DNA from 2 places in the Bradyrhizobium sp. BRP19 genome. Region 2 is predicted to be linked to the other one. Evidence: riboswitches for the same ligand, from Rfam matches in the RefSeq annotation. Region 2 holds a riboswitch; the other holds the start of a gene.
The links. Region 2 has a riboswitch for S-adenosylmethionine ahead of I6F36_RS17515 (homoserine O-acetyltransferase). Riboswitches for the same ligand answer to the same signal wherever they lie in the genome.
Positions count from the first base shown of each region.

Region 1: another riboswitch for S-adenosylmethionine. It lies ahead of I6F36_RS18365 (O-succinylhomoserine sulfhydrylase); the one in region 2 lies ahead of I6F36_RS17515 (homoserine O-acetyltransferase).

Region 1 covers NZ_JADYVZ010000005.1:177,956-182,369, forward strand. The annotation lists gene I6F36_RS18355 (hypothetical protein) at 13-1,065, opposite strand; gene I6F36_RS18360 (2'-deoxycytidine 5'-triphosphate deaminase) at 1,260-2,366, opposite strand; SAM riboswitch at 2,478-2,557, shown strand; gene I6F36_RS18365 (O-succinylhomoserine sulfhydrylase) at 2,634-3,821, shown strand; gene I6F36_RS18370 (SGNH/GDSL hydrolase family protein) at 3,936-4,414, opposite strand, start outside.
Region 2 covers NZ_JADYVZ010000005.1:11,010-15,423, reverse strand. The annotation lists gene hisC (histidinol-phosphate transaminase) at 1-595, opposite strand, end outside; gene I6F36_RS17520 (chorismate mutase) at 630-1,478, opposite strand; SAM riboswitch at 1,634-1,713, shown strand; gene I6F36_RS17515 (homoserine O-acetyltransferase) at 1,808-3,010, shown strand; gene metW (methionine biosynthesis protein MetW) at 3,013-3,675, shown strand; gene I6F36_RS17505 (alpha/beta fold hydrolase) at 3,792-4,414, opposite strand, start outside.

The sequences.
Region 1 (4,414 bases), 170 kb from region 2:
TGCGGCCGTCGCCTAACCGATGGTCCACACCAGCGGTGGGCGCCCGCCTACCGCGGTGCGCATCTGCACGCCGATGTGCCGGCCGCAGCCTGCGGCGAGCCCTTCGAACAATCCCTCCAGCACCTTGGCGCAGGCGCGATGATAATCGGCGACGTCGTCCATCAGCTTCCAGCTCTGCTGGCGGATCTCGAACGTGCCTTCCGATTGCGTCATCTCGGCCGCATCATCCTGCGCGGCGAGCAGCGCGTTCAGGAACGATGCGAATTCTCGCGCGCTGCCGCGGGTCGTCACCAGCGCCGCGGCGACCTCGTTGAAATATTGCATGCCGATCAGCTTGCCGGTGAGGTGCAGCAGATAGCCGGCATCCTCCGGGCCGAACAGCTGCACCATCACGGGCGCGGCGGTGCGGACATATTCCATCGCGTAATTGCGATAGGCCTTTTCCAGCCGCGGTCTTGGCCAGCTCGCGACCGGCAAGGCGGGCGCCGTCTTCGCATCGAACAAAGGCGCTTCCAGGTGCCGCGCGAATACGAGGCGCTGGTCGAGCTCGAGCGGATGGTCGTAGAGATGGTAATAGCCTTCGAGCCCGTCCTGGCCGTCGACGCTCTGCTTGGTGCAGACGAAGCCGAGCCTGAGATCGCCGAGGGCTGCGCCATTGTTGGCGTGCCAGCCGCGCAGCATGGCGCGTGAGACTTCGCCCGGCACGCCACAGATCGCAGTGCCCTTCCAGATCCAGCGCGGCGGCGGATAGCGGATCCAAGCCTTGGTGTCGCTCTCGTACATGTATTCGACATGCACGCCGCCGATCCAGTTGGAGAGATAGTGATATTGCGCAGCCGCGACCGCCGGCGGCAGATGGTCGATCCCGAGCTTTTTGAGCCCCGGCAGGAAACGCTCCTGCTGCTGGCGACGAAACACGCGGAAGACGAATTCTGCGGCATCCGCCGTGCCGCGGCGCGTGACGACGGTGAGGATCAGCCCGGTGAAGTAAGCGTGATAGAGATCGGCGACGGCGCGCCAGCGCTTCCATTGCGCGTGCTGCGCGAGGTCTGGTGCGATAGTCATGTTCGCTCCCGGCTTGTTGTTTTGCGGGAGTGTGTCATCGCGGATCGGGTGACGCAACCGGACGCGCTCTCGGTGTTATCGCCCGCGAAGGCGGGCGATCCAGTACTCCGAGATGGTCATGCTTGAATCGAGAGGCCGCGGCGTACTGGATTCCCCGCCTCCGCGGGGAATGACAGCGGTGGGTGAGGTTAGCACTACACCCTGAAATGCTTGCTGAGCTTCAGGCCTTGCGCCTGGTAATTCGAGCCGATGCGCTGGCCGTACATCGCGTCGGGGCGGGCCAGCATCTTCTCGTAGACGAGGCGGCCGACGATCTGGCCGTGCTCGAGGATGAACGGCACCTCGCGCGAGCGCACCTCCAGCACGGCGCGCGATCCCAGCCCGCCAGCGCCGGCATAGCCGAAGCCGGGATCGAAAAAGCCGGCATAGTGCACGCGGAATTCGCCGACTAGGGGGTCGAACGGCACCATCTCAGCGGCGTAGTCGGGCGGCACCTGCACCGCTTCCTTGGAGGCGAGGATGTAGAACTCGCCGGGGTCGAGGATCAGGCTGCCGTCGGGACGCGCCGAGATCGGCTCCCAGAAATCCTCCACCGCGTAGCCCGCGCGGCGGTCGACATCGACGACGCCGGTGTGGCGCTTGGCGCGATAGCCGACGAAGCCGCTCGCCTTCTCGCCGGAGAGATCGACCGAGACGGCAACGCCGCCCGAGAGATCGGCATCGTCGATGTCGACGAGACGCTCGCTGGCGTGCAGCGCATCGAGCTCGTCGGCATTGAGGATGGCATCGCCGGTGCGGAAGCGCACCTGGCTGAGACGCGAGCCCTCGCGCACCAGCACAGGAAACGTCTTCGGGCTGATCTCGGCGTAGAGCGGGCCGTGATAGCCGGCGCCGATCATGTCGAAGCGGCGGGTGCCGTCGGCGATGACGCGGGTGAAGACGTCGAGCCGGCCGGTCGAGCTCTTCGGATTGGCGGCAGCGACGATCTCCGGCGGCAGGGCCAGACTCTCGAGCAGCGGCACGATGTAGACGCAGTTGGTCTCGAGCACCGCGCCGTCGGCGAGGCTGAACTCGTGCAGCTTCAGCTCGTCGATGCGCTCGGCCACGGTGGCACCGGGCCCGGGGAGGAAGCTGGCACGGACGCGATAGGCGATGTCACCGAGGCGCAGATCGAGGCTCGCCGGCTGGATCTGGCTCTCGACGAAGTCGTAGGCGGGCAGGATGAGACCTTCTTCCGCCATCGCCGCGATCATGCGGTCGGGCAGGATACCATTGGCGTCGGCGGCGACCGTGAACGTCAACCGGGGGGTCCTCATCAGGGGCCGAATGCATCCGGACATGCCGGAAATACAAGTCTTTTACGGCTATCCGATGGACGCCTTGACGGAAAGGGCATTGCGGAATATGAGCATCACTTATCCCGTGGTGATTTGAGCCGGCCGGCTTGCAGCCACGTTAAATAAGTCGCTAAACAGGCCGGGGACCTCTGTGATCCCGGCCCGTGGAGATATCCAGGCCGGTTTTTTTGTGACCGTTTTCGCCTCGACGGTCATGTCGGAGAGGGTCCTATGTCGAAGTCGTCTGCCACTTATCGCCCCGAAACCCGCCTGGTCCATTCCGGCACCCTGCGCTCGCAATATGGCGAGACCTCGGAGGCGCTGTTCCTGACGCAAGGCTATGTCTACGCCAGCGCGGAGGAGTGCGAGGCGCGCTTCAAGGGCGAAGATCCCGGCTTCATCTATTCGCGCTATTCCAACCCGACGATTGCAATGTTCGAGCGCCGCATGATCGAGCTCGAAGGCGCCGAGGCCGCGCGCTCGGCGGCAACCGGCATGGCGGCGGTGACGACTGCGATCCTGGCGCCGCTCAAGGCCGGCGATCACGTGGTCGCCTCCCGTGCGCTGTTCGGCTCCTGCCTCTACGTCATCCAGGACCTGTTGCCGCGCTACGGCATCGAGGCCACGCTGGTCGACGGGCTCGATCTCGACCAGTGGCAACGCGCGCTGAGGCCCAACACCAAGACGTTCTTCCTGGAGAGCCCGACCAACCCGACGCTGGACGTGCTCGACATTCCCTCGATTGCCGAGATCGCGCACAAGGGCGGCGCGCGGCTCGTCGTCGACAACGTGTTCGCGACGCCGATCTGGCAGAGCCCGCTCGCGCTCGGCGCCGACGTCGTCGTCTACTCTGCGACCAAGCACATCGACGGCCAGGGCCGCTGTCTCGGCGGCATCATCCTGTCCTCGGAAGCCTTCATCGCCGAGCACATCCACAATTTCATGCGCCAGACCGGCCCGTCGATTTCGCCGTTCAATGCCTGGGTCCTGCTCAAGGGCCTGGAGACGCTGGGCGTGCGCGTGCGCGCGCAGACCGACAATGCCGCGCGCGTCGCCGAGGTGCTGGCGAGCCATCCGAAGATTTCGCGGCTGGTTTATCCCGGCCGCGCCGATCATCCGCAGGCGGCGCTGGTGAAGAAGCAGATGCGCGGCGGCTCGACGCTGGTCGGCTTCGAGGTGAAGGGCGGCAAGGCGGCGGCGTTCCGTGTGCTCAACGAATTGAAGCTTGCCAAGATCTCCAACAATCTCGGCGACGCCAAGAGCCTCGTCACGCATCCGGCGACGACGACGCATCAGCGCCTCAAGCCGGAAGACCGCGCCGCGCTCGGCATCAGCGAGGGATTTATCCGCTTCTCGGCGGGGCTCGAGCACGCGGATGACCTGATCGAGGATCTCACCGCGGCGCTGGAGAAGGCGTGAGGGAAGCGAGGTCTCGTAGGGTGGATTAGCCGAAGGCGTAATCCACCTCTGCTGCATCCGCGGAGATAGACAGTGGTGGGTTACGGCTTCGCCTAACCCACCCTACGCGCCCTCTCACATCGGCCGGTACGTTCTCACATCGGCGGGCACGCTCACACCGAGCTTGATCTGGCCGACGGAGCGGATGATGTCGTCGCCGAGCAGCTGGGCGAAGCAGGCATAGCCCCAATCGTTCATGTGCAGGCCGTCGGCGATGACGAAGCCCTCGACCGGGATCGACTGGTTCTCGTGCCAGTCGCGCATCACCTCGAAGCGCGGGAAAATGCCGACCTTGCGGAGCTCGGCGACGTTGCCGAGCAGCTTGATCATCTTGCCGGCGCTCTCCTTGCGCTGGTTGACGGCCGGCGAATATTGCGGATCGACCAGCACGATGTCGGTGCCGCCGGCGGCCTGAATGCGGCTGATGCCGTCCTCGACCAGCTTGGCCGTATCGGCAGGATCGAGATTGCGCAGCACGGCGTTGGTGCCGACTTGCCAGATCACGAGATCCGGATGCCTGTCGATCACCTGCGTCTGCAGACGCTTCATCATCT
Region 2 (4,414 bases):
CGTTGCGCGAGACGTAGTCGCAATAGGCGGCGTCCAGCACCAGCAGCACGTGCGAGGGCAGGCCGGCGCGCAGCCGCTTGACCTCGTCGAACGGAAGATAGGTGCCGGTCGGGTTGTTGGGGTTGGCGAGCCAGACCAGCTTCGTCTTCGGCGTCACCGCCTTCAGGATGGCATCGACGTCGGCAGTGAGATTGGTCTCCTGCGCGACGACGTTCCTGGCGCCGACCGCCATCGTCGCGATCGGGTAGACCAGGAAGCCGTGCGCGGTGGAGATCGCCTCGTCGCCCTGGCTGAGATAGGTGTGCGCGAGCAGATTGAGGATCTCGTCCGAGCCGGCGCCGCAGATGATGCGGTTGGGATCGAGCCCGAACGAGCGGCCGATCGCCTCGCGCAGCACGCGCGAGGTGCCTTCCGGATAGTCTTCCAGATGATCCGCCACGCGCTTGAAGGCTTCGATCGCCTTGGGCGAGGGGCCGAACGGCGTCTCGTTGGCGGAGAGCTTGAACACCTTGCGGCCCGGCTCCGGCACCGGGCTCTTGCCGGGCGTGTAGGGCGCAATATCGAGAATGCCGGGATTCGGCACGGGGCGGGACATCTTGGACTCCGGATAGGCTGGGCTGCTCGCGATTTTACGATTTCGGCCCGGTCGGGGGCACCGTATAGCGCGTTGCGTGGCTGCCGACGAGGGCCACAGAGCGCACCGAGGCCCCCGCCTCGATCAGGGCAGCCCTGATCTTGTCGATGCTGGTCGCGCCGGTGACCGAGACCAGCAGCGCCGCGCCGTCGAAGGCGGTATCGGGCACGGCCACGATCTCGGCGAGCGGCGACAGCGCGCGGGCGACCTCGGCGTTCCATCCGGAGACGCGCACGCTGAACGTCTCGACCTCCGTCACCAGGGCGCTGTCCGCAACGCGCGAGATCGCGAACACCGGCAAGGCGGCCGGATGGTCGGCGCGCTCGATGAAGGGCATCCGCGCGATGATCTTCGGTGCGCCGTCCGCTTCCAGCTCCAGCCACCATGGCGTGCGGCTCGAGGTCGCCGAGACCATTGCCAGATCACCCTTGGATTTCGCTACCGCCTCGACCGCGGCCTGTGCGCTGAAATGCGCGACGTAAGGCACGGTGAAGCCGAAATTGAAGCGCACGGAATCGCGCATCGCCGCCTCGCTGGCCGAGATGTCGGCATGCACCGAGAACGGCGCCTGCACATAGGTGAAGGTCGAGATGATGACGCGCCAGATGCTCTCGACCGTGTCGAGCGGCAGGAGGCCGCGATGACGCTGCACGATCTCGCGCATCATGGCAGCCTCGCGCGCGGGACGGAACGCCGAGCCGACCTCCTGGGTCTGCTTCACCTGGATCAGGCGATCGATGATCTCGCCGCGCTGCATGAGGAGGCGATGCATGCCCTCGTCAATCGCGTCGATCTCCTTGCGCAGTTCCTGCAGCGATGGTGGCGCGGGCGGACGTTGGGACATGTCTGGTCGTCGATCGTTCCGATGGGGATGTCCTGATTAGGCAGTCGTGGCGGCGAAAGCAAAGAGAAATGACGTGCTTTGCAGGCGTTGCGGCAGAGGCGAATTGGGCCGATCCGGGCCGCGACTTGACGAAAACCGCCCAAGACGGTAGCTTTTGCCCGTTCCGTGGTCATTTGAGCCGGCCGGCTTGCAGCCACGTTAAAAAACTCGCTAAACAGGCCGGGGACGCTTCCGATCCCGGCCGAACCTATCGTTCAGGCCGGGTTTTTCATGGCCTGATGTCAGCGGCGCGGTCGAGCAGCCAGTCGCAAACGAGGTCGATGTCCGAGATGGGTAGCGTCAAGTCGATACCGAGTCCTGCGATCAGCGCCGATGAGCGATCGCACGAGGTGGATCATCCAAGCTCGCTGGTTGCGCATTTCGGCGCCGAGCAGCCGCTGCGGCTCGATTGCGGCGTCGATCTCACCCCGTTCCAGATCGCCTACCAGACCTATGGCGAGCTCAATGCCGATCGCTCCAATGCGGTGCTGATCTGCCATGCGCTGACCGGCGACCAGCATGTCGCCAACGTACATCCCGTCACCGGCAAGCCGGGCTGGTGGGAGACGCTGGTCGGTCCCGGCCGACCCATCGATCCCAAGCACTACTTCATCATCTGCTCCAACGTGATCGGCGGCTGTATGGGCTCGACCGGGCCGGCGTCGATCAATCCCGCCACCGGCAAGGTCTGGGGCCTGGACTTCCCCGTCATCACCATTCCGGACATGGTGCGCGCGCAGGCGATGCTGATCGACCGGCTCGGCATCGACACGCTGTTTGCGGTCGTCGGCGGCTCGATGGGCGGCATGCAGGTGCTGCAATGGACCGCCGCCTATCCTAGCCGCGTGTACTCCGCGCTGGCGATCGCCTGCGCGACGCGGCACTCGGCGCAGAACATCGCCTTCCACGAGCTCGGCCGCCAGGCCGTGATGGCCGACCCCGACTGGCACGGTGGCGGCTATGCCGATCGCGGCATCCATCCGCATCGCGGGCTCGCGGTGGCGCGGATGGCGGCGCACATCACCTATCTCTCGGATGCGGCGCTGCACCGCAAGTTCGGCCGGCGCATGCAGGACCGCGAGCTGCCGACCTTCTCGTTCGACGCCGATTTCCAGGTCGAATCCTATCTGCGCTACCAGGGCTCGTCCTTCGTCGAGCGCTTCGACGCCAATTCCTATCTCTACCTGACGCGGGCGATGGACTATTTCGACATCGCCGCCGACCATGGCGGCGTGCTGGCCAAGGCCTTCGCCGACATCAAGACCCGCTTCTGCGTGGTCTCCTTCACCAGCGACTGGCTGTTTCCGACCTCGGAATCGCGCGCGCTGGTGCACGCGCTGAACGCTTCGAGCGCGCGCGTGTCATTCGCCGAGATCGAGACCGATCGCGGCCACGACGCCTTCCTGCTCGACGTGCCCGAATTCTTCGACATCTCCCGCGCCTTCCTGCAATCGGCTGGCAAGGCGCGCGGGCTCAACCTCGAGGACCGTTAGCGATGTCCGTGCAGGAAGTGTTGCCGCTGGACGGCGTTGCCGCCAGGCCATCCGGTGATTATCGCGCCGATCATCGGCTGGTCGCCGAGATGGTCAAGCCGGGCTCGAAGGTGCTCGACGTCGGCTGCGGCGACGGCGATCTGCTTCAGCTGCTGGAGACCCGCGGCATCGACGGCCGCGGCATCGAATTGTCGCGCGAGGGCGTCAACCGCTGCGTCGCCAAGGGGCTCGCGGTGGTGCAGGGCGATGCCGACACCGATCTCGTCAACTATCCCGACGATGCCTTCGACTACGTGATCCTGTCGCAGACGCTGCAGGCGACGCGGCAGCCGAAGGTCGTGCTGGAGAACCTGCTGCGCATCGGCCGCCGCGCCATCGTCTCGTTCCCGAATTTCGGCTTCTGGAAGATGCGGCTCCAGCTCCTGATCGGCGGCCACATGCCGCGCACGGAGAATCTGCCGGCGACCTGGTACGACACCGCCAACATCCATTTCTGCACCATCAAGGATTTCGTGCAGCTCTGCGACGAGATCAACGTCAAGATGGAGCGCTCGGTCGCGCTCGATCTCTACGGCCGCCCGGTGCCGCTGAACCTGCCCTGGTGGGTGTGGAACATGTTCGGCGAGCAGGCGGTGTTCTTGCTGAGCCGCGGCGGGGGGAAGTAGTTTCTCTCCGTCATTCCGGGGCGATGCGAAGCATCGAGCCCGGAATCCATCGTCCAACAGCGCCTGCAGCCCGATGGATTCCGGGCCTGCGCCTTCGGCGCATCCCGGAATGACAGCTAGTGGGAAACCAGCGACCGCGGGTCCCGCACCGGCCAACGTCCTGCTTCCACCAGCGTCACGAACCGCTCGACACTCTCGTTGAACAGCGCGGGCTCCTCCAGGTTCAGCACGTGGCCGGACTTCGGAAACATCGCGAGCCCCGCCGCGGGCAGGTGCTTCTTCAGGAACAGGCTGGCGCCCATGCAAGGCTCGTCCTCGTCGCCGCAGATGATCAGCGCGGGTGTTGCCGCGCCTCTGATCGCGTCCGTCATCGTGTAGATCGAGGGACGGCCGCCCTGGAATCCGCGCATGGTGCGCGCCGATCCCATGGCATCGTGCCGCGCCAGTGCGGCGTAGAAATCGGCATGCCCGCGTGGATCCTTCACCAGGAACGGAATCCGGCTCGGCGCCTCGCGCGTGACTTTCGCGACTTCCACCGATCCCAGCGTCTCGAACTGCTCGGCATTGGCGCGGCACTGCGTGCGCCAGGTCTCCAGGTTCTCGAGCTCCGAGCCGGAGCCGACGCCGGCCAGCGTCATCGACAGTGCGCGCTGCGGCGCGTTCAACCCGATCTGCAACGAGGAATAGGCGCCCATCGAAAGACCGACGAGATGCGCGCGCTCGATGCCGAGATGATCGA